Regions from separate parts of the Microcoleus sp. AR_TQ3_B6 genome, predicted to be linked through region 1. Evidence: riboswitches for the same ligand, from Rfam matches in the RefSeq annotation. Region 1 holds a riboswitch; each other region holds the start of a gene.

What was found. Region 1 has a riboswitch for cobalamin ahead of QUB56_RS34285 (DUF1636 domain-containing protein). Riboswitches for the same ligand answer to the same signal wherever they lie in the genome.
Region 2: linked by a shared signal. The riboswitch ahead of QUB56_RS21310 (energy-coupling factor ABC transporter permease) and the one ahead of QUB56_RS34285 (DUF1636 domain-containing protein) in region 1 are both predicted to bind cobalamin.
Region 3: linked by a shared signal. The riboswitch ahead of QUB56_RS02240 (hypothetical protein) and the one ahead of QUB56_RS34285 (DUF1636 domain-containing protein) in region 1 are both predicted to bind cobalamin.

The regions. Positions count from the first base shown of each region.
Region 1 covers NZ_JAUBVJ010000131.1:7,527-15,240, forward strand. Annotated here, with positions in the region: gene QUB56_RS34275 (aspartyl protease) at 1-248, shown strand, start outside; gene cobW (cobalamin biosynthesis protein CobW) at 343-1,371, opposite strand; gene QUB56_RS34285 (DUF1636 domain-containing protein) at 1,564-1,974, opposite strand; cobalamin riboswitch at 1,997-2,143, opposite strand; gene QUB56_RS34290 (hypothetical protein) at 2,272-3,774, opposite strand; gene QUB56_RS34295 (hypothetical protein) at 3,774-4,562, opposite strand; gene clpX (ATP-dependent protease ATP-binding subunit ClpX) at 4,741-6,120, opposite strand; gene cynS (cyanase) at 6,483-6,926, opposite strand; gene QUB56_RS34310 (slr1659 superfamily regulator) at 7,369-7,713, shown strand.
Region 2 covers NZ_JAUBVJ010000046.1:56,066-63,779, forward strand. Annotated here, with positions in the region: gene QUB56_RS21285 (hypothetical protein) at 1-257, opposite strand, end outside; gene QUB56_RS21290 (hypothetical protein) at 355-681, shown strand; gene QUB56_RS21295 (pentapeptide repeat-containing protein) at 697-2,829, shown strand; gene QUB56_RS21300 (FAD-dependent oxidoreductase) at 3,205-4,785, opposite strand; gene QUB56_RS21305 (Uma2 family endonuclease) at 5,029-5,811, opposite strand; cobalamin riboswitch at 6,045-6,191, shown strand; gene QUB56_RS21310 (energy-coupling factor ABC transporter permease) at 6,253-6,969, shown strand; gene QUB56_RS21315 (energy-coupling factor ABC transporter substrate-binding protein) at 6,976-7,308, shown strand; gene cbiQ (cobalt ECF transporter T component CbiQ) at 7,305-7,714, shown strand, end outside.
Region 3 covers NZ_JAUBVJ010000002.1:241,737-249,450, reverse strand. Annotated here, with positions in the region: gene QUB56_RS02270 (peptidoglycan-binding protein) at 307-1,674, shown strand; gene QUB56_RS02265 (hypothetical protein) at 2,046-2,300, shown strand; gene QUB56_RS02260 (hypothetical protein) at 2,324-2,452, opposite strand; gene QUB56_RS02255 (dihydrofolate reductase family protein) at 2,645-3,214, shown strand; gene QUB56_RS02250 (ABC transporter ATP-binding protein) at 3,218-4,066, opposite strand; gene QUB56_RS02245 (methyltransferase domain-containing protein) at 4,168-5,034, opposite strand; gene QUB56_RS02240 (hypothetical protein) at 5,054-5,494, opposite strand; cobalamin riboswitch at 5,652-5,796, opposite strand; gene QUB56_RS02235 (ABC transporter substrate-binding protein) at 6,260-7,714, opposite strand, start outside.

The DNA of each region.
Region 1 (7,714 bases):
ATTTAGATGCTTTAGATTGGTCTTTAATTGCCCCGCAAATCGAGATGCAGACAGCGCGGGGAGAAGGCTTTTTTGATATCTATGAAGCTTGGGTAATTATTGACGGTCAAGATTTGATCGTTCCCGTTCATGTGGGAGAGGATATTCCGGAGATTTTAATCGGTTCCCAATGGTTGGATAGGATGCAGTTAGTTGTTAATAAACCAAGCGGGATTTTGACGTTAGAAATAGTAGGGAGTGCAGAATGATTGAAGAACGATCGCCCTTTGTCAAAAAAAGCGTGAAGCGGAGCTATCCCGTTCGCGAAGCGTTCCCGAAGGGTAGGGAATCGCCCGCATTCCACTACAAGAATGACTGTATTTTAGCAGAGTCGAGTTCCCGACCGATCAGCACTAATTTGGTCTGCCGGAGTTCGGAAGGTTGCCAAGGGCGATCGTAGAAATATTCTATGCGATCGCCCACACCTTGCAAAACCATCCTCATCGGCTTCTTGGGAACCGCCACAAACCCTTTAATCCGATAGATTTCCTGCTGCTGCATCAAGGATTGCAGTTTTTTCACCAAAGCTTCAGGTTCAAATTCGCGATCGGCAATAAAGTAAGTCGAGTTAATATCATCATCATGTTCGTGTTCTTCCTCAGCATCGTGGTGACTCGGGCGAGACTCCAAATCATCCTCAACCGCCGCATTAAATCCCAATAGCACATCGGGGTTAATTTCGCCAGCTTTGCAGGGAACAATTTTCACACTCGGACGCAACTCTTGTTGCAACCAGCTTTGGACTTTCTGGTGAGTTTCAGCATCTACGCGATCGACCTTCGTTAAAAGTACCATATCGGCACAGGCTAACTGGTCTTCAAACAATTCCTCGATCGGAGTTTCGTGATCTAAACTAGAATCAGCCTGCCGCTGTGCCATCAAAGCATCGATATCACCGACAAAAGTACCGCTAGCAACAGCTTCGCAATCGACAACAGCAACAACACCGTCCACAGTAGCACCGGTGCGAATTTCCGGCCAGCGAAAAGCTTGAATTAAAGGTTTAGGAAGTGCCAGGCCCGAAGTCTCAATTAAGATACAATCAATTTTTTCTCTGCGCTTCAACAATTCCTGCATAGTCGGCAAGAATTCCTCTTGAACCGTGCAGCAAAGACAACCATTTGTTAGTTCAACAATATTGCTGCTAACATTTTCTTCTTCGTCGCAAACTTGGCAATCGCGCAGCAGTTCTCCATCAATACCGATTTCGCCAAATTCGTTAACCAGAACAGCAATGCGGCGACCTTGATTATTTTGCAATAAGTGGCGAATTAAGGTAGTTTTGCCGCTACCGAGAAAACCAGTGATGACAGTAACAGGAATTTTGTGCATGGATAATTTTGTGCTTATTTGGTGATATTTCGTTCCCAGGCTCTGCCTGGGAATGCTAATCTAGAGGCTCTGCCTCGCTGGAAGAAAGGAGCGCTTTTAATACGAGGCAGAGCCTCTGCATATGCGTTACCAGGCAGAGCCTGGGAACGAGAAACGAGAAGGTAAAAACTAAAGTCCTTACTACAAACCTATCTAATTTGGCAGTGGAGGAATCTTTGCTAAAACGCCTTTTTTCAGAGCTTGAGGACGCTCAGACCAAGGCAACAAACCGTCCGGTTTAGCATAGTATTGACCCGCGCATTCGAGTACAGCCTCGACGCTTTCCGACTCATTTGCTGGTAAATCGCCAAACAGATAAGTGTACTTTCCAACAGCAGCAAAAGACACCGCACAAGAGTGACTGCAAGCACTCATGCACTCAACCTCTTGAATCTCAAATTTATCGGAAAACTCCCAATCTTTAGCGAGTTGCGACAAATTTTCCATGAATTGTTGACCGCCGCTTTTGCCTTCGCGCTTGCCGTTTTTCCAAACACTAGCGCAAGCAGTGCAAACAAACAGACTGTGCTTTGTGCGTACAGCCGTGTTAATTCCATCCATCATCCGTACCTCGCAGATGCGTTCAAAAGTGAGTTAGATATCGGCGGGCATTCTGACTTGAGAAACCACAACGGTTTCCTTACAGTTGCGGGACAGCGCCGGACTTGCACCGAACTTTCCCCGTTTCCTCTAGCGACTGCTCCCCGCTAGAACCGATCGCGAAATCAAATCCTATCACACTTGCCGCCTTTTTGGAAAAAAGTTAAGTTTGTAGGAGCGATTTTTAATATGTAGCAGTATAAAAGAAACTTTCGTAGTAAGCACTAAAGTCCTTTTTAGGGAACTGGTATTAGCTTTTGGTTACATCCAGATTGCTTGAGCAACTGTACTGCGGATTCGCTTTAAGTTTTCCTCGCCTATATCTTTAAGCTTTAACAAAGACTCGTCGCTAGCTTCTGCTAATTTTGACACAGTGGAGTACCCAGCATTTTTTAGTATATCAATTTTAGGCTTGGTGAGTCCATAAGGATATGCCTTAGATTGCTTGAGTTTGCTAATATCTTCATTTAAGATTAGCATTTCGCCATGCTCAGGTAATTCAGGCAATTGAATTTTAAACAATTCGCTTGTTTTGTGTAATTCTAAAGGCTCATTTCTCTCATTTTGCTCATTTAACCACCTAGTATAAATTTCATTAGTAACCCGAGCTCCCGTAGTTTTTTCCAACAATGTGCATAGATTCAAGCTATATCTTGTTCCTCGTCCTCTCGATTTCATTGCCCGTGAAACATCTCGAATTGAAATAAATCCAGTATATTCAAGTAGTTCTAACGGCTTTGATAGACGTTGTGCAATTTCTCTTAAAATAAGTACATTCTGCTTATTTTGCTCACCAGCCTGCTGAAATATTGATTCTGCAATCTCCGTTGCAGGATCGAGCATTGGTGCATATATGCCAAGTTTGGGCTTAAGCTCTTCAATCAAGGGCCAATAGTAATTACTGGCAAGGTCTATCAGTGTCTTGGTTATATGGGCTAAACTAATCTTGTTTTCTCCACAGTTTCCCGACAGACTATTCCATGCAAATATAAATCCCCTCATGTTTCCCAGTACAGCCCGTCCCATCAACCCCGCAACATTTTCTAAAGTCAATTGACGAGAGAAAGACTTTTCAGGAAGTCGCTGAGAAAACCTTTTTCTAATTATCTCGGCAAAGTTGGTATTATAGTCTTTTAGTTCATCATTCCTTGAAACATCGATCACCGTAGCATCATTATATACATCAAACCTTGTTCCAAAATTAGTAACTCCCGGGTAAATAGCAGCTTTACATGATATTGTACTGCTCGATAAAGTCCGAAATATATCGAAAAATTCATGCAGCGGAGCTTCCCGACCAATGTGAGCCGCGTCATCAAATAAAATAACTATCCTTTTCCCAGATGCACTCGATAAACCCGATAATTCTCTCTGAAGTGATGTGATGTTTGGCAAAGCTTCAAACTCAAAGAGATTATCTGCTTTAATAACTGCCTTATTTACGGCATCAATTATTAGCTGGCATAACATTCTTTCATACTTCTTACCTTCACTTCTGAGTAATTCAAGATGACGAAGACTGATGTATATGCCAAATGCAGAGCTTAGATTTTTTTCAGGATACATTCTTCTCGATGCTTCTCTCATAAGCGCACTTTTTCCACTACCACGCGCCCCTTTTAATAACACGGGGCCATGAGCAATCAAACTAGAAATAAAACGATCCTCTTGTTTTGAGAAATAATGCAGTTGCTCAAACTCTTCAGGCGAACAATCTTCTGCTGCTAAGATCAGCGATGGATTTTCAGAAATAGCCTTAACCATTAGAAAACTCCCATTTCTTGAATTTCTTTATAAGCTGCGATCGCTACTTGAATATCGAGTTTATTCAGTGCATGACTGACTACAGAAACAATTAACCCAAGGGTAGCGATATTACGAACTGTTTTCTCTATCCGTTGTTGAGTTGTGTATCGATCCAAGGCTGAACTTAAAGGAATCACCAGTTCGTGATGTATTCCTTTTGAAAGTTCAGAGTAGACACTTGAAAAATCAGTTAAAGTTTCCTCATAGAATCTGTCAAAACTTTTTATTCTAAGATTGTCTATCCATTCATCCCCCCTGACATCTTCGATTGCATCCAACAGCTTATCAAAGTTAGCAGACCATATTAGTCTCTTATAATAATCTCCAAGCAAAGCTCTAGTAGGGTTTTGCAGTGACTTATCAGCCCAAAGATCCGTAACTTTGTCTGCCAAAACATCACCTTGCCAACGTATAGAGGACTTATGAGGCTTATCCATTAGATAATTGGGCTGCCTTTGACATTCCCTAAGCAGGAGAACTCTAAAAGGATCGAGCCTCGCAATCAGTGCGGTACATCCCAATTCAAGTATACTTCTCCCTAAAAATGGGGCAAATAATGAAATTTGGTTATCACTGAGGGATTGGAGTGTTACTAGCTCTTTAACAACATTATTAATTGACACGTATAAATGACTTAGAACCTCATCAATATCACCTCCATCATCAACTACATTTCCACAAAGTAGTTTGGCTAAGGCTGACTGATTACTTACTGGCTCATCGACACCTGATTCATTAGAACTCATTTTATTTCACTGTAACCCGATCGACCGCTCCCAAAATTTTCAACGTTGCTTTGTGAGTCTCTGTGATGCCTGTTACCACAAAAATATTCATGAGGGGGCTGGGTGCGCCGTGCGCGCCTTACGAATAACTACGAATACGACCTGTAGGGTGCGCCACAAGCACCCTACAGATTACAAACTATGCAGTTTCGTGCTTCCGCCATGCGGGGTGCCACAGCAATTCGGCAGTCGATCGCTTCTCGACCATTTCAGGAGTAATCAGACAGTTAGCCACATCCTTGCGAGAAGGCAACTCGTACATCACATCCAGCATTAACTCTTCTAAAATGCTGCGGAGAGCTCGGGCGCCAGTTTTGCGGCGGTAGGCCTCCTGGGCGATCGCCCGCAGCGCTTCCGGCTGGAATTCCAATTCCACGCTGTCCATCTTCAACAGCTTTTGATACTGCTTCACCAGCGCATTCCGGGGCTCAGTCAATATCTGCATCAAAGCTGCTTCATCCAGCGGCGAAATCACCGTCACCACCGGTATCCGCCCGACAAACTCAGGAATCAAACCAAACTTGACTAAATCGTCCGGCTGTACCTGCTGCAAAATATCAGCGGCCCGCTTGTCTTTCGCCGGCAAAGTTGAGTTGCTGTCGCTTGCTGTTGGCTGAATAAAGCCCAAGGATTTTTTACCCAAACGCTGTTCGACTATTTTTTCCAAACCGACAAAAGCACCGCCGCAAATAAATAGAATTTTGCTCGTGTCAATTTGAATAAAATCTTGGTAAGGATGTTTGCGGCCGCCTTGCGGGGGCACATTAACCACTGTTCCTTCCAACATTTTTAGCAGCGCTTGCTGCACTCCTTCTCCCGATACATCCCTAGTGATCGAAGTGTTTTCGCTTTTGCGAGCAATCTTGTCAATTTCATCAATATAAATAATGCCGCGCTGCGCCGATTCCACATCAAAATCCGACATTTGCAACAGCCGCAGCAAAATATTTTCTACATCGTCGCCGACATATCCAGCTTCTGTCAGCGTCGTCGCATCGGCTACCGCAAACGGGACTTCGAGCATTTGCGCCAAACTTTGGGCTAACAAGGTTTTGCCGCAACCTGTCGGCCCGACTAGGAGGATGTTGGATTTTTGCAGTTCTACATCGCTGTCAGGGGAAGACTTCTCGTTATCTTTAGCTTGGTCAACGCTCAAGCGCTTGTAGTGGTTGTAAACTGCTACAGAAAGGACTTTTTTTGCTGAATGCTGGCCGATGACGTGGTTGTCTAAATGGTGCTTAATGTCTGTCGGTTTCGGAATTTGACCTAAAACCATTTTCGATTTATTCGATCGACCCGGGCGCCGCGTTCCTTGTCCTGGAGACTCTCGCACCTCTGATTGGGGAATCTGTTGACCAATTGTTTTACTGGAGTCAAAGAACTCCTCCTCTAAAATTTCATTGCACAGTTCCACGCATTCATCGCAAATGTAGACGCCGGGCCCAGCTATTAACTTGCGGACGTACTCTTGCGACTTGCCGCAAAAGGAGCATCTCAGATGGGAGTCATATTTTGACATATTTGCCTCTTACTTTACGGTTGCGGTTGCTTGTTTCGACTGGGGAAGTTGCCGCGGGAGCGACCCATTGCTCTGCCCTAGAAAGGTTTCCCGATCGGACACCCAAGCCAGTCACTCTATTTTAGATTTTAGATTTTAGATTTTAGATTTACTCCACAGATGAATTTTGGAGCTTGAACTTTGGTCTAAAATTTGGCGCTCTGCACTTCTGGCGTCGGGGGCTTGTTTCCGTTTTTTGGCGGAGTCAAGCTTTGCGAGCTCTATTTATAAGTTAACACTTTTGAGGCTTCAGTCATTAGTCATTAGCCATTCCACCCAATTTTTAATTTTTAATTCTCATTTGAAGGTAAAACAGCACTGGCTTACCATTTTTTGTATTCCAAAAATTTTCCCGACATAATTATTTTCACTCGATCGCCTTTTGGGTCTGCTTCTTTCTCGACATCCAAAGTAAAGTCGATCGCGCTCATAATCCCGTCACCAAATTTTTCGTGTATCACTGCTTTGAGCGGCATCCCGTAAACCTGCATAATTTCATAGAAACGATAAATCAGAGGATCGACCGGAACCGAGGCTTCCAAAGAACCTTTTAACGGAGGTTCACAGAGAACCGCAGCCGTCTCGCTATCTAGGCCCAAAGCCGAGACAATTTTCTCGGCTTCATCGACCGATGCGGTTGCTTGACGGTAAATAACCGCCGCAATCCAAACTTCGTCGCGCCCCAAAACTTTTTCCAAATCTGCCAAACTAATTCCCTTAGCTTTTTTAGCAGCCAAAAGCTTTTCTGTAATTTCTGAAATTGCCATTAAATATTCTCCCACTCACTGCTGTGTCAGATGTGAAATATTTCTCACATTTTGGTGATTTTGTCAATACCAAAATCAGAAAAAAAACCGAATTTATCACTCGGAACTTCAGCAAAAGCTGGTCTCGTCAACCCCCACAACTCATACAATTTGACATTGGAGATTTGAGATTTGCCAATGGCTGATGACTACCAGGGTTGAGAGCTAGTCAACAGTTGCAGTCTTTTTTCTCGCCTGGTATCCCAACTGAATTAATCCCAAAATAACTCATAACTGCCCTGCGGCGATGGTACAGTTGGCAGTATAGGCAGTACAAGTTACACAAGCAAAGGCTTTAGGCATTCCGCAAACAGCCGAATTTTTATCGTGCTAGCGTGAAGATCAATTCTCGCTCCCGCAGCCAAAGCCCCTTTACCGCTCACAACCCACAACCGAAAAAAGTATGGAGATTAAGACCAAAGATTACACGCTCCAGTACGATCGCGATACGCAAACAGTCACCTGCTGCGGCGCGTTCCGACTCAACCTGGTGGAAGAATACGCGCCCATCGTCGATTTGTTCAACGAAGTGGCTGACTCCTCGCCAAACACGGTTACTCTAGACTTGCGAAAGCTAGAATTTTTAAATAGTTCGGGAATTAATATTGTCTCAAAGTTTGTCATCAAAGTGCGCCAGCAAAAAAATATTCAAATCGCCATAAAAGGCTCTAAACAGATCCCCTGGCAGAAAAAATCCCTGAAGAACTTGCAGCGGCTGATGCCTTCCTTGCAATTAGAATTCGAATAGT
Region 2 (7,714 bases), on a different contig from region 1:
ACTGCAATCCGCCAGTAAGGCAAATCCTGCGTTACTTCGATGACGTGGTTGGGTGCTTGGGACACAAAACCGCAGTCGCCGCTATTGTTCGCGCCGCCGGAAACTCCAGATACTCCCAGCGGTTCGGGAAATCCCGGAGCAATTTGTAGCGGTTGGCTCCCAATAGCGCCGGCATCCGCTAAAATCATTGCCAAGGCTAGGGTCACGATCGAGCTAAACCACAGTTGGCCGCGATCGCCCGGATAATGGATCTTCATGTTTCCTCACACAATGGCATTTGCTTGTAGTTCATTGACGGTAGGCGATAATTGCGGTTCCGAACACATTAATCTAAACTAACTCCCGAATTTTTTTATGAATCCTCAAAATAACTTCAAATGGCAGCAAGCGTTCGGAGAACTAAAAGCTAAACTAGAACGATCGCCGCTCATCACACAAAATCCAGACACCTATCAAGCCGTCGGAACTTTCTACAATCAATTACTCGACAAGTTTCAAAAACTCCCCAAACCGGGACAGGTGGCAGCCTTTGCCTTGGCATCGATAATTGTCCTGACAGTCTTCAATAGTGTCGTACAGCTAATTTCGGCCCTGATGACTCTAGCCGTTCTCGGAGTGCTAATCTACATAGCATATAAATTGGCAATTTCCCCCCAGTCCTCAAATACTAACGACAAATAATAGGAATTTCTGAATATGGCTAGCCCCACCGCGCCCAGCGGCCTCAATCAACCCGATCCGTCTTGGCAAACACAATCCAAGCAAATGCCACTGCTGGTTCGCAGGTGCGGCGCTTGGGCCGTGGAAATTTCGTTAATTGCCGCCAGCGCCCTCGTTCCCTTCAGTATCGGGGTATTGGTCAACAATGAATCTCAAACCGTGCCACTCAATCCCTCCATAGCAGCAGCATCCGAAACCGTCGCCCGTACTTTGGGCATACCGGTGCGCGATCGCAGCCCCAGAGTCTCCGCCCTAACTAATCTATTCTGGTCAGCGGCCCTGCTGGCACCGGCAGTTTTAGCAGCGTCGCAACTGTTTTTGCTCGCCAGAACCGGTCAAACTCTCCCCAAACGCTGGTTCGGTGTCAAAGTTGTCACAGCCTCGGGTACTCCTGGGGGTTTTGGGCAAGTGCTAATTCGCGAAAGTTTAGGGCGCTGGGGAGTGCCTATGGGCGTCGCTTACGGCATTTGGCGCTTGACGGGTGCGTTTCCAGATTTGCTGATTTTAGGGGGGCTGTGCGGCTTGGCAGCGATCGCAGACGGCGCTTTTGCATGGCGTTACAAACGGCAAGCGGGACACGATCGCCTCGCTAATACTTTGGTGGTCAGCGCCCAGGAGAATCAACTGTCTCCCAATCCACTCAAGAGTCCAGATTGGACTGAGGAAGACGCGCAGATTGCGGCTTTGGTTGTGACGCCGCAAACCGGGCTCGCAGAAAGTCCCAGTTTGTGGAATTGGATTCGCCAACACCCAGGGGCAACTTTAGTGATAGTTACCATCGGTAGCGCGGGATTGATTTTAACTTTGTTTGTCGGCACTCTCATCTACACTCAAACTCAAGCAAATCTGCGGGATTCCCGGCAGCGGAACGACGAATTATTTGTGGCTTTAGTCAGCAAATTGTCTCCCACATCAACTAGCGGGGCATCCGGCAGGCGATCGGCCATTTTGGCCTTGGGGGCCGTGGAAGACTCCCGCGCCGTACCCCTGCTAGCGGATTTGCTAGCTCAAGAAGACAGCCGCGCCATGCTGGACGCGATCCAGCAAGCTTTAGTCAGTAGCGGGCCGAAAGCTTTGCCTGAGTTGCAGCGGTTGAACCAATCTCTCAGCAACGACCTCGATTCCCTGGGCTTTGGCGGCAAGGCCCCGGAACGCGAGTTAGCGGCCGCCCGCCAGCGAACAGTACAAAGGGCGATCGGCAAAATTCTCACAGTGTATAGCAGCCAGCTCAACGGCGCGGATCTGAGCCGCACGGATTTAGCTCAAAGTCCTGCCGGCCCTGGTCAGTTTACTTTAGTATTAAACAAAGTTGACTTGTCGGGAATTAAGTTGAAAGAGGCTAATTTAACCAATGCCAGCTTGCAGGGAACTCGCTTTTACGGCACTGGCGAAGACAGGCGGCCGGGTACATTTGACGATTGGATTTCTGACTTGACCGCAGCTAATTTTGAAGGAGCAAATTTGACCGGGGCATCTTTGAACAGTGCTGTAATGAACCGGACTACTTTTGTGCGCGCTGTCCTCAACAAAGCTAATTTGTCCAGCGGAAATTTGAAGGCAGCTAATTTCAGCAGTGCTATTTTAATTGGGGCTTCTTTGCAGGAAGCAATGTTAAAAAATGCAATTTTTACAGGTGCAGATATAGGAAGCGCGAATTTGTCGGGAGCGGATTTGTCAGGTGCGCGTTTGGGCAAAGTGAAGGCTCAAGGCGCTCAGTTGTCCTTGACAAATTTGTCTAAATCAGAATGGCAAGGTGCTGATTTGTCCGGTGCGGATTTGAGTGGCGCGAACTTACAAAATGCGGATTTGAGCTCGACTAAACTCGCCAACGTGAATTTAAAAGATGCTCGATTGCAAGATGCTAATTTGCGGAATGCGGAGGTGAGTTCGGTTGATTTGAGGGGCGCGAATTTAGCGGGAGCGAATTTTAAAGGGGCTGTGTTCCTGGGGAAGGCAGCTTCGGAGCAATTTATTCAAAATCCGACCGGTAGTAAATCGGGTCGATTCCAAGGAGTTGATTTTGCCGAGGCTAAGAATTTAGATCAAAGTCAAATTGCTTACATTTGTTTGCAAGGGGGGATTCATCCGAAGTGCCCGCCGAAGAATTAAGGATTGGCTGTTAGCGAGTAGGGGACATAATATTAATAGCAATTTTACTCATTTTTTGCTAAAAACTTTTGTGTTGAGTTTCGTTTCACGGGCAAAACCTACTACTGAATTGTTGATTGATAGTCCAGGACGCACGGGTGGTCAGAAAGCTGTTTTTTTTACCGAAAGATGCGTTATATCATTTCCGGTTACACCGTCCGTGATGTTGACGGTTGACGGTTGACTGTTGACAGTCAACCGTCAACCGTCAACAGTCAACAGTGAACTCGAATTTACTATTCCGATGCTAACGGATTTGATATTACAGACCGCAGAACAAGGCAAAAAACCCGGTCATGAAGGTTTTGATGCGTCCAGGACTAATTGAAATTGCTATTACGCAATAGCATCCGAAGTGACAAGATTCTCAAATTGCGCCAATAGCATTCCATCAGCATTATTTGCAACTCCAAAAATTCTAGGTAACTGACCTGTTTCAGCCAGAACTTGTCTCACTTCTCGGTTAGATACCTCGGCTAGAGTTTTGTTATTTAGAAGGGCATTAATCGCCGCGATACCGACACCTTGACCAACGGCGACGTTGAATTCAACAATTCTGCCTGCAGAACAGGCAAACCCTTCAAATCCAGAACACGGACTGACCACTGCCAGGTTAGGAACGTTTTTAATTAATGCGTGGCGGATGCCAATATTGAAGGTAGGCTTTTTAAAAAGCATACTTTTAAACCATCCTAGACTGTTTGCTTTCTCGTCAAGACCCTGGATACCTCCGCGGATATCAAAATAATAGCTAAATGTTCCCAGTGCCTCATTAGCAGGTACGCCACCTAAAAGCATTTGTGCGCCAGTTAAAGGTTCTACAACTCCCGTCACATTGCCGGCGTGTCTGATATAAAGTTCTGACGCAGTAGTAACAGAAGTAGCCCCCAAACTCCTCAACCAAGCTGCAAGAAATGATATCTCTTTTTTCATATTAGCCGTGGGTTTGCTCCCGCTTCTCGCTAAGGCTTCCGCTTCGCTGGCGGTGACTGCAAATAAAAGCGCATTCCACGAAAGTCTGTCATTTGGAAGTATTGCTATATTTCCCAGATCTAAAATCATGCCAGTTTCAGAAAAAGATAGCTTTCTTCCTCTAAAGGAGTGGTAAGCTACAGATAAAGCCGGCGAGCGAACATCGATGTAATCGTTTTCCCCCCACAGAGTTTTGAGATTGCCTCTAGTGTCGATCATTTCCCGCCGGAGTTTTTCTGCTAGTTGGGCATCCTTGTCAGCAGCGGACAGCAAAAAATTTTGAGCCTCTGAATCGGCCAGGTTTGTGAAGCGTTTTAGATAAGTGTAATCGAGTTCTTTCAGTCTCCTTGCACTGAGTCCTTGGGTTTCAAAAACGAGGGTGACTGCAAGTTCTGAGTTAGGCAGACCAAATGTTTCAAATCCCTGCAACTTTCTCACGCCGGCAGCTTGAGCTAATTCGGCATTGACAGTGGCATCAATAAATTGCTTGCCGACATAAACTGTGCCTCTAGAGGTGGTTATACTGGCAATTTTTTGGCCTTCTTTTTTGACTGATTGAATTTCTACGTTGCTGAGGATATCGACTCCAGCTTGTAACAGCATTTGTTTCAGCGCTGCACTGGCTTTGCCGGCATCAAGTGCAATTTTCGTAACACCGGATTTTTGCAGGAATTCTTTATAGATTGCCGGCGGTGAACCAAAGGTATCTAAATTTAAAGATTGTTTAAGTTCTGGACTAATCTGACTTCTATCTAAATAAGCAAGGCCTCCTCTTACCAAATGCCCGCCAATTCCTTCTTGCGAGCTTCCTTTAGACATTAGCAGAACTCGCGGATAAAGCTTTGTCCGGCGACGATATTCTCTGGCGGCAGAGATAACAGCGAGAACTCCTGGAACTTCATCACCAAAGCCGATGACATCGTAATAGCGCACATCCATGACCATTATTTAATAACCTCTTCTGATTTTTATCTTTTGGAGCTGGATCTCAATGTTTGCCGTCAAACTCTCTGTTTGTGTCAAGTCTAGCCCCATATTTCCCGATTTTTGCGATAAATATTCACACATTCCTGGATGCAGCAACCGGGTTTTTTCCCGAAAATCCTCCGTTGAGGGCGATCGATCGGGCGTTGAAAAACCCGGTTTCTCAGCGTCAAGAGTCTGTAAGTATCGTAGGCTTTACTGCCATCAGCTCAGAGTATCAGGATCAATCCCCAACTCCCGCAATCGCTGAGCTAATCGATCGGAACGTTGGGCCAATCGATCGGCGCGCTGCGATTCCTGTTGGGCGCGCTGCGATTCCTGTTGGGCGCGCTGCGATTCCTGTTGGGCGCGCTGCGATTCCTGTTGGGCGCGCTGCGCTGATTCTTTCACCTGTTCTTCAGGAGTCAGATAACGTTTTCCATCGGCATCATACCAATACAACCACTCCCTTGTCACCCCAGAATAATTGCCCCTTTCACAACCAATTCCCAAACCAATTTCTGGCATCCAAACTGGATGTCCTGGCTGTAACTCGTACTTCCCATTGACTAACTTGTGTACTTCCAAACGGGGTTTACGGCGGCGGCGGGAAGAATAAATGACGTAATAAAGTATGCCTAAAGCTTGATATTCCTCCAACTTTGCGGTGTATTCTTTGCGATAAGTTGGGGAAACTACTTCCAGCACAAAAGTCGGCAGAACATTTTCATCCCACAGGACGTAACTAGGACGCAATTCTTCATCATAAAACCTTTCTACACCTAAACTCAAGAAAGCATCGGGTACAATGGCAGGTTTGTCTGGGTGATAATAGATACCCATATCTATGCCAAAAAACCAGTCCATTCGTTCTCCCCAAAGTATGAGCAATATTGCTTTTAGCAACCCTGGTATTAATTCTTGCAGTTCGTTATCCACAGGCGTTTCATCAGAGTCTGGTAGTTCATCGGCTGAGGGCCAGTGCCTCGGGAATTTGTAATCTAACATGGCGACTTTTCTCAAAACTCACTAAGATTATAGCGTTTACTTGTTTTGCGAGAGTTGTTTATCTGGCTACAAACTACTTTATAAATACTAAAAGAAGGTTTATTTAACGAACCGCGAAGGCGCAAAGGACGCGAAGGAAGAGAAAGAATAGAATGAAGAAGATAGATAATCTCGAGTGAGTTAATCTGAATGAATTTTTGTAAAAGATTTGCTGAGATTTACGCGATCGACTAAACTATGTCTAACGAGTCGGTTCTAATGGGGAGCAGCCGTTAGAGGAAAGGGGGAAAGTTCGGTGCAAGTCCGGCGCTGTCCCGCAACTGTAATGAGAGTTTTGTCGCTTTCTGAGTCAGGATGCCCGCCGATGTGTTAATTTACATAGTCTCATCTGCGAGGTTCAGCGTGAAGACCAGAAATCGGAAATTGGTCAGCTTGGGATTGATGGCTGGCTTGAGTTGTTATATTGTCCTGGGCTCGGCAACGCCCGCCGCAGCTATGCACATTTCAGAAGGTTTTTTGCCGGTGCAATGGGCGGCTTTTTGGTGGATGGTGGCGTTGCCTTTTTTTGCATTTGGGTTGCGATCGATTACTCGCATTACAAAAGAACACCCGGAACTTAAACTATTGCTTGCTTTGGCGGGTGCGTTTACTTTTGTGCTTTCTGCTTTAAAAATTCCTTCGGTAACGGGCAGTTGTTCTCACCCGACGGGTACCGGTTTGGGTGCAATTTTGTTCGGCCCCTCGGTGATGGCTGTACTGGGGGCTTTAGTTTTGTTGTTTCAAACGTTACTGTTAGCGCATGGTGGCTTGACAACGCTGGGAGCGAATATGTTTTCGATGGCAATTGTCGGCCCTTTTGCTGCGTATTTTCTCTATCGATTGCTGTTGCGAACTGGTAGCCAGCGGGCAGCAATTTTTTGTGCGGCGGCTTTGGCAGATTTACTGACTTATGTGACGACTTCGATTCAATTAGCATTAGCTTTCCCGGCCGCAAGTGGCGGTTTTATGGCTTCGTTTCTCAAGTTTGCTGGCATCTTTGCTATCACTCAAGTACCCCTGGCTATTAGTGAGGGATTGCTGACTCTATTGGTCTGGAATTGGCTGCATTCTTACGGGAAGCAGGAGTTGGAAACTTTGAAATTATTGAGGCAGGAGTGAGGGGCAGTGAATCAAAAACCTACAAAAAATTACCAATCTACTTCGCTGCAAAATTGGCTGTTGGCTGGCGGTGTGATTGTTCTGGCAGTGTTTCCTCTCGTTTTTGTGCGGGGTAAATACGGTGGTTCCGATGACCAAGCTAAGAAAGCAATTACGGAAATTCAACCGGGTTATAAACCTTGGTTTAATCATTTGTTTGAGCCGGCTAGCAGCGAAATTTCAAGTCTATTGTTTGCGTCTCAAGCGGCGATGGGGGCTGGCGTAGTTGGGTACGTCATTGGGTTGTATAAAGGCCGATCGCAATCTCGGCAGCAGTCTGATAATAAATCGTCGGAATGAACCATCAGATTGATAGTCTGGCTTATACAAATCGCTTGCGGGGGTTGCCGCCATCTCACAAGTTATCCTTTGCGATCGCCCTTTTAATTCTGTCTCTAGTTTCTGGGACGATGGTCCAATTGTCGATCGCCCTTTGGTTGGCCGTCTGGATCGTCATCTATGCGGGTATTCCGGGGAAACTGTATTTGCGGTTGCTGTCCCTACCGTTGATGTTTTTGCTGACAAGTTTGCCTGCTTTGGCGCTGGGTGCGGTTGCGGGCGATCGTATCCCCGCAATTGGGTGGGATATTTGGCAAGGTTGGGGCATTAGCACAGGCACTTTTTATCTATATGTGAGTCGCACTGGAATATACCAAGTGAGCTTGCTGTTTGCCCGCGCCTTCGCATCGACAAGCTGTATGTATTT
Region 3 (7,714 bases), on a different contig from region 1:
TAATAGGGTTACAAGCCCCAGGTACAGGCTGTGAAGTCAATTCCATTATCTAAATAAAATTTAACATCTAAAATCGATTGACTGCTAGCAGCCTTTAAAGGAATTTACGTAAGTTAACAAAAACTTGTCACTTTTTCTCACCGGCAAGGCGATCGAGAGTTGGTTATTCTTTGAGTTAAGGCAGAACACAACCTATTCAAACTGTTCAGGGTTAAACGGCAGATGTGCGGCATAAGCCGATGGGAAAGAGTATTGTACTGCAACTGTTAGCCGAAACTTTTGAGAAAGATTATTGGAGGTATATACATGGAATTGACCAAGGAACTTGCAAACGAATACCTCAGCCTCTGGGAAAAGTGTGAAATTAATCCAGACTATGCCAGCGATTTGAAGTGGTACATAGACAAGATTGAGAAGAATCAAACTGTTTACAAAACGGTGTCCAACAAGACGGGCATTCCTTGGTATGTAATTGGAGTCCTGCATGGTATGGAGGCTAGTTTTGATTTCAAGAGTCACCTTCATAACGGAGATCCCTTAACCGCACGCACTACCCGTGTACCCGCAGGTAGACCCGAACATGGCACCCCACCATTTTCTTGGGAAGACTCTGCTATTGACGCACTGGAATATGATAGTGCGCTAGGAATAAAGTTTTGGAACCTTCCTACATTATTTTGGTTTTTGGAAGGATTCAATGGTTGGGGCTACCGAGTGGGCAAAGGACGCGACACAACACCACCTTTTCGAAGTGCCTATATTTACTCTGGGACAAAATTTTACGAAAAAGGCAAATATACGGCAGACGGTAAATTCGATCCAGATGCTATTAGTGCTCAAGTTGGTTGTATGGCACAACTTAAAGAGCTAGAAAGCCGAAATCTGATCAGCTTATCACCATCAGGAAACGAAAAGCTTAATGAGAATGTCGTAGGTTCTGTTTCAGCTTGGCAACACATTCTCAATGGTTGTGGCTACCATCCTGTCCTTACTATTAATGGGAATATGGATGCGGCAACTATAGAGATGACCAAGAAGTTTCAGACAGATCTCAGTTTGCCGGTTTCAGGAACAGTTGATTTGGCAACTTGGCAGGCGGGTTTCAATCATAGGAAACTTCCTAGTTGGTCTAATTTAGTACCACCGCTTTCAAAGTTAAAGAATCCACTTCCCGGTACACCTCCAACTGACACAGGCTCTACTTTGTCTTTGGGCGGAATTACGATAAAACTTAACAGTTTCTATAGTAAAGCAAGTAACTACGATGCTGTCTACGATAATGTGATGAGTTGGTACGGGACAACAAGCAACGCATGTGTGGCTTTTGCATCTAGTGCACTTCGATTGTCTGGTTACAAAGTTCCCAAAACAGTTGACAGTCAGGGATTTGGTATCTCATTATGGACGGCTGCCTTCTCTCAATATCTCCAGAACCAAGGATGGACAAAATCAACTAATGCGAATGCGTTACAACCAGGAGACATTGTTTTTACTGATGACGGTGGCTTTGGTGATGGAATTCCTATGCATGTCTATGTCTTTTCTAAGTGGCATGATACGGCTAAGGAAGTTGCATGGGTAATTGACAATCAAGATTTTACACATCGTCGTAACATCTACGATGGTGGAGGGGGATTCAACTTCACACCCTTCGCATACTTTCTGCGTGCATGACAATCGAACTAGCAGATAATACAGGCTGGGCGTTACCCGCCCTACTTGTTTAGACATCTTATTATCGTTGTTTCAGCGCTGTCCCACCAACGATTTACCAGCCAAAATCTACTGCTGTAGGTTGTACTGGACTGATGCTCTAGAGATGTCGCTGGTTTCAGTCATTAGGGTTTAGCATTCATACTGCACGCTCATTGTTTTAGCTCACAATTATCTGACTGTTGTAGGGGCGAGCGCACCTCATCACTCGTTCATCTCCTCACCAAACAAGGGGAAATGAAGGTTACAAGTGCGATCGCTCTTTCCCCCCTAGTTCAGCAATAAATAAGTGATGACTTAGTTGAGTTTAAACCTTTTAGGGAGTTACTCAAATGACACATTCTTCTAGCGTTGAAACTAAACCAAATTCTTCGGAACATGGAAAGGAATTAGCAGAATTCCTTCAGGGAAATAATGGGAAATACTCGACCATGCGAGCCATGAGTTTTATTGCGCTGATTGCAGCGATTGTGTTTGGCGCAATAACAATAACTAGCGATGATGCTGATGGCAAAGAAATTACAATGGCTTTTTTAGTGGCAGCTTTTGCACCAAAAGCTGTTCAAAGATTTGCAGAACGTCCGTAAGTAAAGTTGAGTTAGATGGATGATTAAAGCAGCCGCAGCGCTTGTAAAATCTGTTGTTGCCATTGCTCAAAAGTGTGCATTTTTGAGTAATCGTCTTTCTCCACGATCGCCTTGATTTGCTCGATCGAGCTCGATCGCCACCAATACACCAAGCAGCTAGCTATTAGCCTGACGGTCGCACCTCGTCACTCGTTCATCTCCTCACCAAATAACGGGATATGAAGGTGAAGAGGGCGATCGCCATCTTTCACTTTTTTAAGTTATAGACAAGGCGCCCTTGAACGATATACAATAGAAAGGGTTGGGTCTTTTCATCCGTAAAGGCATTTGAGACGTTACTTTTAATGAAAACTCAATATTACACTTCCGCCAGCTTAGATGGTTTTATTGCTGATTCACACAACTCTCTCGATTGGTTGTTTCAGTTCGGCGAGGCGGGAGACAGCTATCCTAATTTCATCAGCGAAGTAGGGGCAATAGCAATGGGAGCAACTACTTATGAATGGATTCTGAACAATCAGATCGATGAAGGTGCCGATCGTCCCCAAGCATGGCCTTACGAACAACCGGCTTGGGTATTTACCTCTCGGATTATGGCTGCGATCGAGGGGGCAGATATTCGATTTGTGAAAGGGGATGTCTTACCTGTCCATCAAGAGATGGTGGCGGCCGCAGGAAATAAGAATATTTGGCTTGTAGGAGGTGGCGATCTGGTTGGTCAATTTTACGATCGCGGGTTGCTTGATGAAGTAATTGTGTCAATTGCATCGGTGACACTTGGTAGCGGAGCACCGTTGTTACCGCGCCGGATCGCCACACCCCCGCTAAGACTTTTATCCGCGAAGGTTTATGGAGAAGCCTTCGCCCAGTTGCGCTATCAAGTTCCTATCCGGGCCGATGAGACAACTGCTTAATCTTTAAATCAGCCGCCGCGCTTGTAAAATCTGTTGTTGCCATTGCTCAAAAGCGTGCATTTTTGAGCTATCATCTTTCTCCACGATCGCCTTCATTTGCTCCATAAGCTCGATCGCCAGCGGTACGCCAAGCTGCAATTGTTCCAAGACATCGCGCTGAGCAAAAACTGTTTCCGGTGTGCCTTCTAAAATCAATTTTCCTCGATCCATTACAAACACCCAATCTGCCCAGCGGTAGATGAAATCGAGGTCGTGACTTGCCAAAAGAATAGTGGTTCCGGCGCTGTGAATTTGTTGGAGTAAAGCGATCAGTTGTCGGGTGTGACGCGGATCGAGATAGGCGGTAGGTTCATCTAACAGCAGCAGTTTCGGCTTGAGAACCATGATATCGGCGATGGAAACCCGCTTTTTCTGCCCCAAGCTGAGATTGTGAATTGGTTCGCGGGCGAGTTCGCTGAGATCGAATTTGTCGATCGCCTGCTGTACCTGTTGAGCAATTTCGGATTCCCTCAAGCCTAAATTGTACAATCCATAGGAAATATCTTCTTCTACCGTCGCAGCTACTAATTGATGTTCGGGATTTTGAAAGACGAGTCCGATTTGTTGGCGCAGTTGCATCAAAGATTTGCGATCGTAGCAAAACGGTGCGCCTTCCCAGCGAATGATTCCCTGTTGCGGTTGATACAAGCCATTTGCTAACAGAAAAAAGGTAGTTTTGCCGCAGCCGTTTTGACCGATCAGCCCGCAGCGTTTCCCGGCGGGGACTTTGAGGTTTAGATCGTGAATTGCCAATCGGGAACCGCAGGGATAGGAGTAGGAAGTGCGATCGAATTCGAGAATCCATTGAGACATATTTGTTATTTGTTATAGCCTTCCAGGAAGAGCCTGGGAATAAATACCAGGAGGCTCTCCCTCCTACCGATTACCGATTACCAATTACCATTGTATTTGTGTCAGCCTTCATCGGATTTTGACAACTGCCAAAGTTGAAGTTCATAACAGAGATGTTGCTCAAAAAGTTGGCTCGCCTCCAATCCTTCAACCACCAGCTTCTTGAACCAGCGACGAAATATCCAGCGCAGGAATTTGTGGATTGGCGGAACTGCGATCGCAATTAAATCTGCAACATAGATCATCGTATTCAGTCCATACCTGCGGAAAGTATCGACATACAAATCGATAGTCGGCAAAATATGGGAGGAAATATCCTCAGTTTTTACTAAAGTGAATCCAGCCTGCTTTAACGCTGCATGAAGTTCTGTTACAACATGACAATTAGAGAACATTCCCTCTGTATAATTAGCATCAGAGCGCATCATATCGGCAAGCAGCACGTAGCCACCGTGATTGAGGATTTTGGCGGCACCGCTAGCAATATCAACAGCCGACATATACTGGCTACTTTCGCTAAAGAGAATAAGATCGTAGAAATGGGTTGCTTTGAAGTCTTCAAACCTGGTGAGGTGGAAGATTGCCCAATCGCCCGTACACTTAACAAAGCGCTGTTGTTGAAACGGATCGGGTGCGAGTCCTTCCACTGCAAAACCTCGATCGAGCAAATAAGCCGCATTCCCGCCAATCCCGCAGCCCACATCCAGTATGGTATGAGTGCCTTTGGGGATAGCATCCAACAGTTTTACAGTATAAGCTTGCTGAGCGCTGCGCAATCGGGCGATCGTTAGTTCCTCAGCGGGCACAGGTAGAGTTTCCCAATAGCCGTAGTGAAGGTAGGGCGAATCTGTCAGGCCCAAATAGTAATTAAGCGCTGCATTTTGGTAGCGAGTCACCTTAGAAATTTCGATTGATTTTGGCTGCGGCATTCGTAAAATTTAGTAAGTTTTAGGATTTCGGGCAGAGTTGAAATTCTTCCCAGCGCTTGCATACTTGTTCATAGCACTCAACGGTCGAAATTGCCAACTTTTGCAACAAATTGATATCAATCTGACCGTTAGCGATCGACAAAAATATAATAACTTCCTTTGGCTCGTAGCCAGCAATAATAGAGAGCAGATTTGAAACAGTATTTTCCTCTAGTTCTAGTTCTTGCAAATAAGCAGTTGCATGCAATTGGGAAATAAATTGCAGATCGTACTTAATAGTATCTACGCTCCAATTCACAGAACCATTAATGGGAGTATTGATTTTGCAAACAACCAAGCCTCGTCCTCGATGCAAAAAGCCATTCCAAGCAGTATATCCGATCGGCAAAATATTCTGGTGAATAAACAAATTTTGCCAGTAGCCAAAACTACCCTGCCAAACACTATCTTCAATTCGCATTTCTTTTCCATTAAAATAAGACAAGCTTCAGAACACAGATCGAATTAAATCAGCGTTCATCTGTGTTTATCTGCTAATATCTGCGGTAAAAAAAGCCCAATCCAATAATTAAAAAAATAATAAACTCACCATCATCCATACCTCGCAGATGAAAAACATGATTGTAAACAAATCGGCGGGCATCCTGACTCAGAGAAGCAATAATCTCATTACAGTTGCGGGACAGCGCCGGATTCGCACCGAACTTTCCCCCTTGCGTCTGATGACTGTTCCTCATCAGAGCCGATCGATATACGGGAATATTACCACTATTTGGGATATTTGACAAAAAACCGATCCGACATCTGCAACAATTCTTATGAGGAGTAGGGTTTAGGCATCCTGTCGGCCCAATACTTCCTTTTCTATTCTATATTGTGATTCGGTGGGTCGCCCGTCATCATAACAATTTTTCCATTGAGAAATTCATGCCTATCCTGAGAATTGACTTCAGCTTCTAGATCTTCTTCAGCCGTATAGGTTTTGGTTTCAACTGGCGCGATTATACACAACGCTCTCCTTTAATCTACTCATTTTAGTTTATAGTAAAAATTTTGCTAATTCAACAGAAAAGTAGATTTTAATCGTGCTAATAAACAGGCAAGATGCCTGTTCCACAAAGAGGGAATTTTCTTGTGGGGAGTAGGGGTTGGGCAGGAACTCCCACCCCTGAAAGGCTGATTGAGAATGGTGCTCTGGGCGTGAGTCCGATCGCACTTAACAAACTTACCGCAGAGGAACAAAGTTATAGCCAGTGCTTCCACCTTGTTTAACTTGCACTAAAATCGGCTTACCAGCCCGATCGCCCGTGGGCAAAAACTTCACATCCTCGCTCGATCCCGGTGTCGAAAAACTCGCATTTCTGAGTGCTTGTTGCAATCCTTCCCGCGTAGTGCTTTGCCGCAAGCCAGCGATGACAGCTTGAGTCGCGTCAAAACTCGTTGCTGTTCGCCAATTCACAATGCCTCCCCAACGCTGGCGGGCATTTTCTGGGAAAGGGCTGCCGGGATTGGTTTCAGGATGCCAGGGAACGGGCAAAACAAGCCCGTCAACATCTTTCTGTCCGTCTTTTACAGTTTGAAAGGTGTAGAGCGTAGTGCTGCCGTAGAGTGGCAATTTGCCTTGATTGATGCGTGCCAGAGAGATAGCGCGATCGATGCGATCGATGTGGGGTGCTAACATCAATCCTTGTGCACCTTTGCTGACAGCATCGGCGAGGGCATTTTCGGGATTAAAAGAGCTTAATGAAAAGTCGCAAACAGTGGGAACTAACTTACCTCCAGCAGCCGTAAGAGCTGCCACAAATTCATCTTTAAATGATATGTTATCCCGTGCTTCGGAGTCATAACAAATAGCAATATTAGTTTTGCCTGTTTTGACGGCATATTCTGCTAAGGGAGCCGCCATGACGCTAATATTGGGGATTGTCCGAAAGATGTAGCTGCCAAATCCTGATAGATTATTTGCAAAGCTCGTCGGTGTCACCATTACCAGTTTTTCTTGCTGATATATCGGAGCAGCTTCGAGAGATGCGTTGCTAGCATTGTGTCCAATTACTGCTAGTATAGTCGGATCCTTTGTCAATGTCTTTGCAACTTCTCTGACCACTTCTGGACTGTTGTCATCGTTGACAATTTCTACTTGCAGTTTGGCGCCGTTGAGGCCACCGCTAGTATTGATTTCATCCTGAGCTTGCGCGACACCTCGGAGGATTTCTTGGGCGACATTGGGGTTACTACCAATGGGGACGCTGACAGCAATTTTTAAGAAAGAACCTTTGCTGGCTGTGGCATTATTCAAATAGATAATGGTTTCTGGGTCGTTGCGATTCTGTTGCAGCGAAGCCTGAAAATTTTGGACAGCACCTTGGTAATCTCCCTTGGCAAAAGCTTGAACGCCGGCTTCTTTTGCTGCTGTGGTTTGGGATGTTAGCAATATCTGTTTTCCTAAACTGATGCGATTGGCGATCGTTCCCGATGGGCTCGCGCCCGATGGACTCGCGCCCGATGGACTCGCACCCGATGGACTCGCACCCGATGTAGGTGTAGGAGTAGAAGTAGATCTATCTGAACTTTTCGATGTCAATAAACCGGGAAGGAACTTGTACGCGCCAAAGGCAATTAAGCCGAGAGCAACAATAAAAAAGATGGGCGGGGGACTTTTTCTTTGGTTAGTATCTAG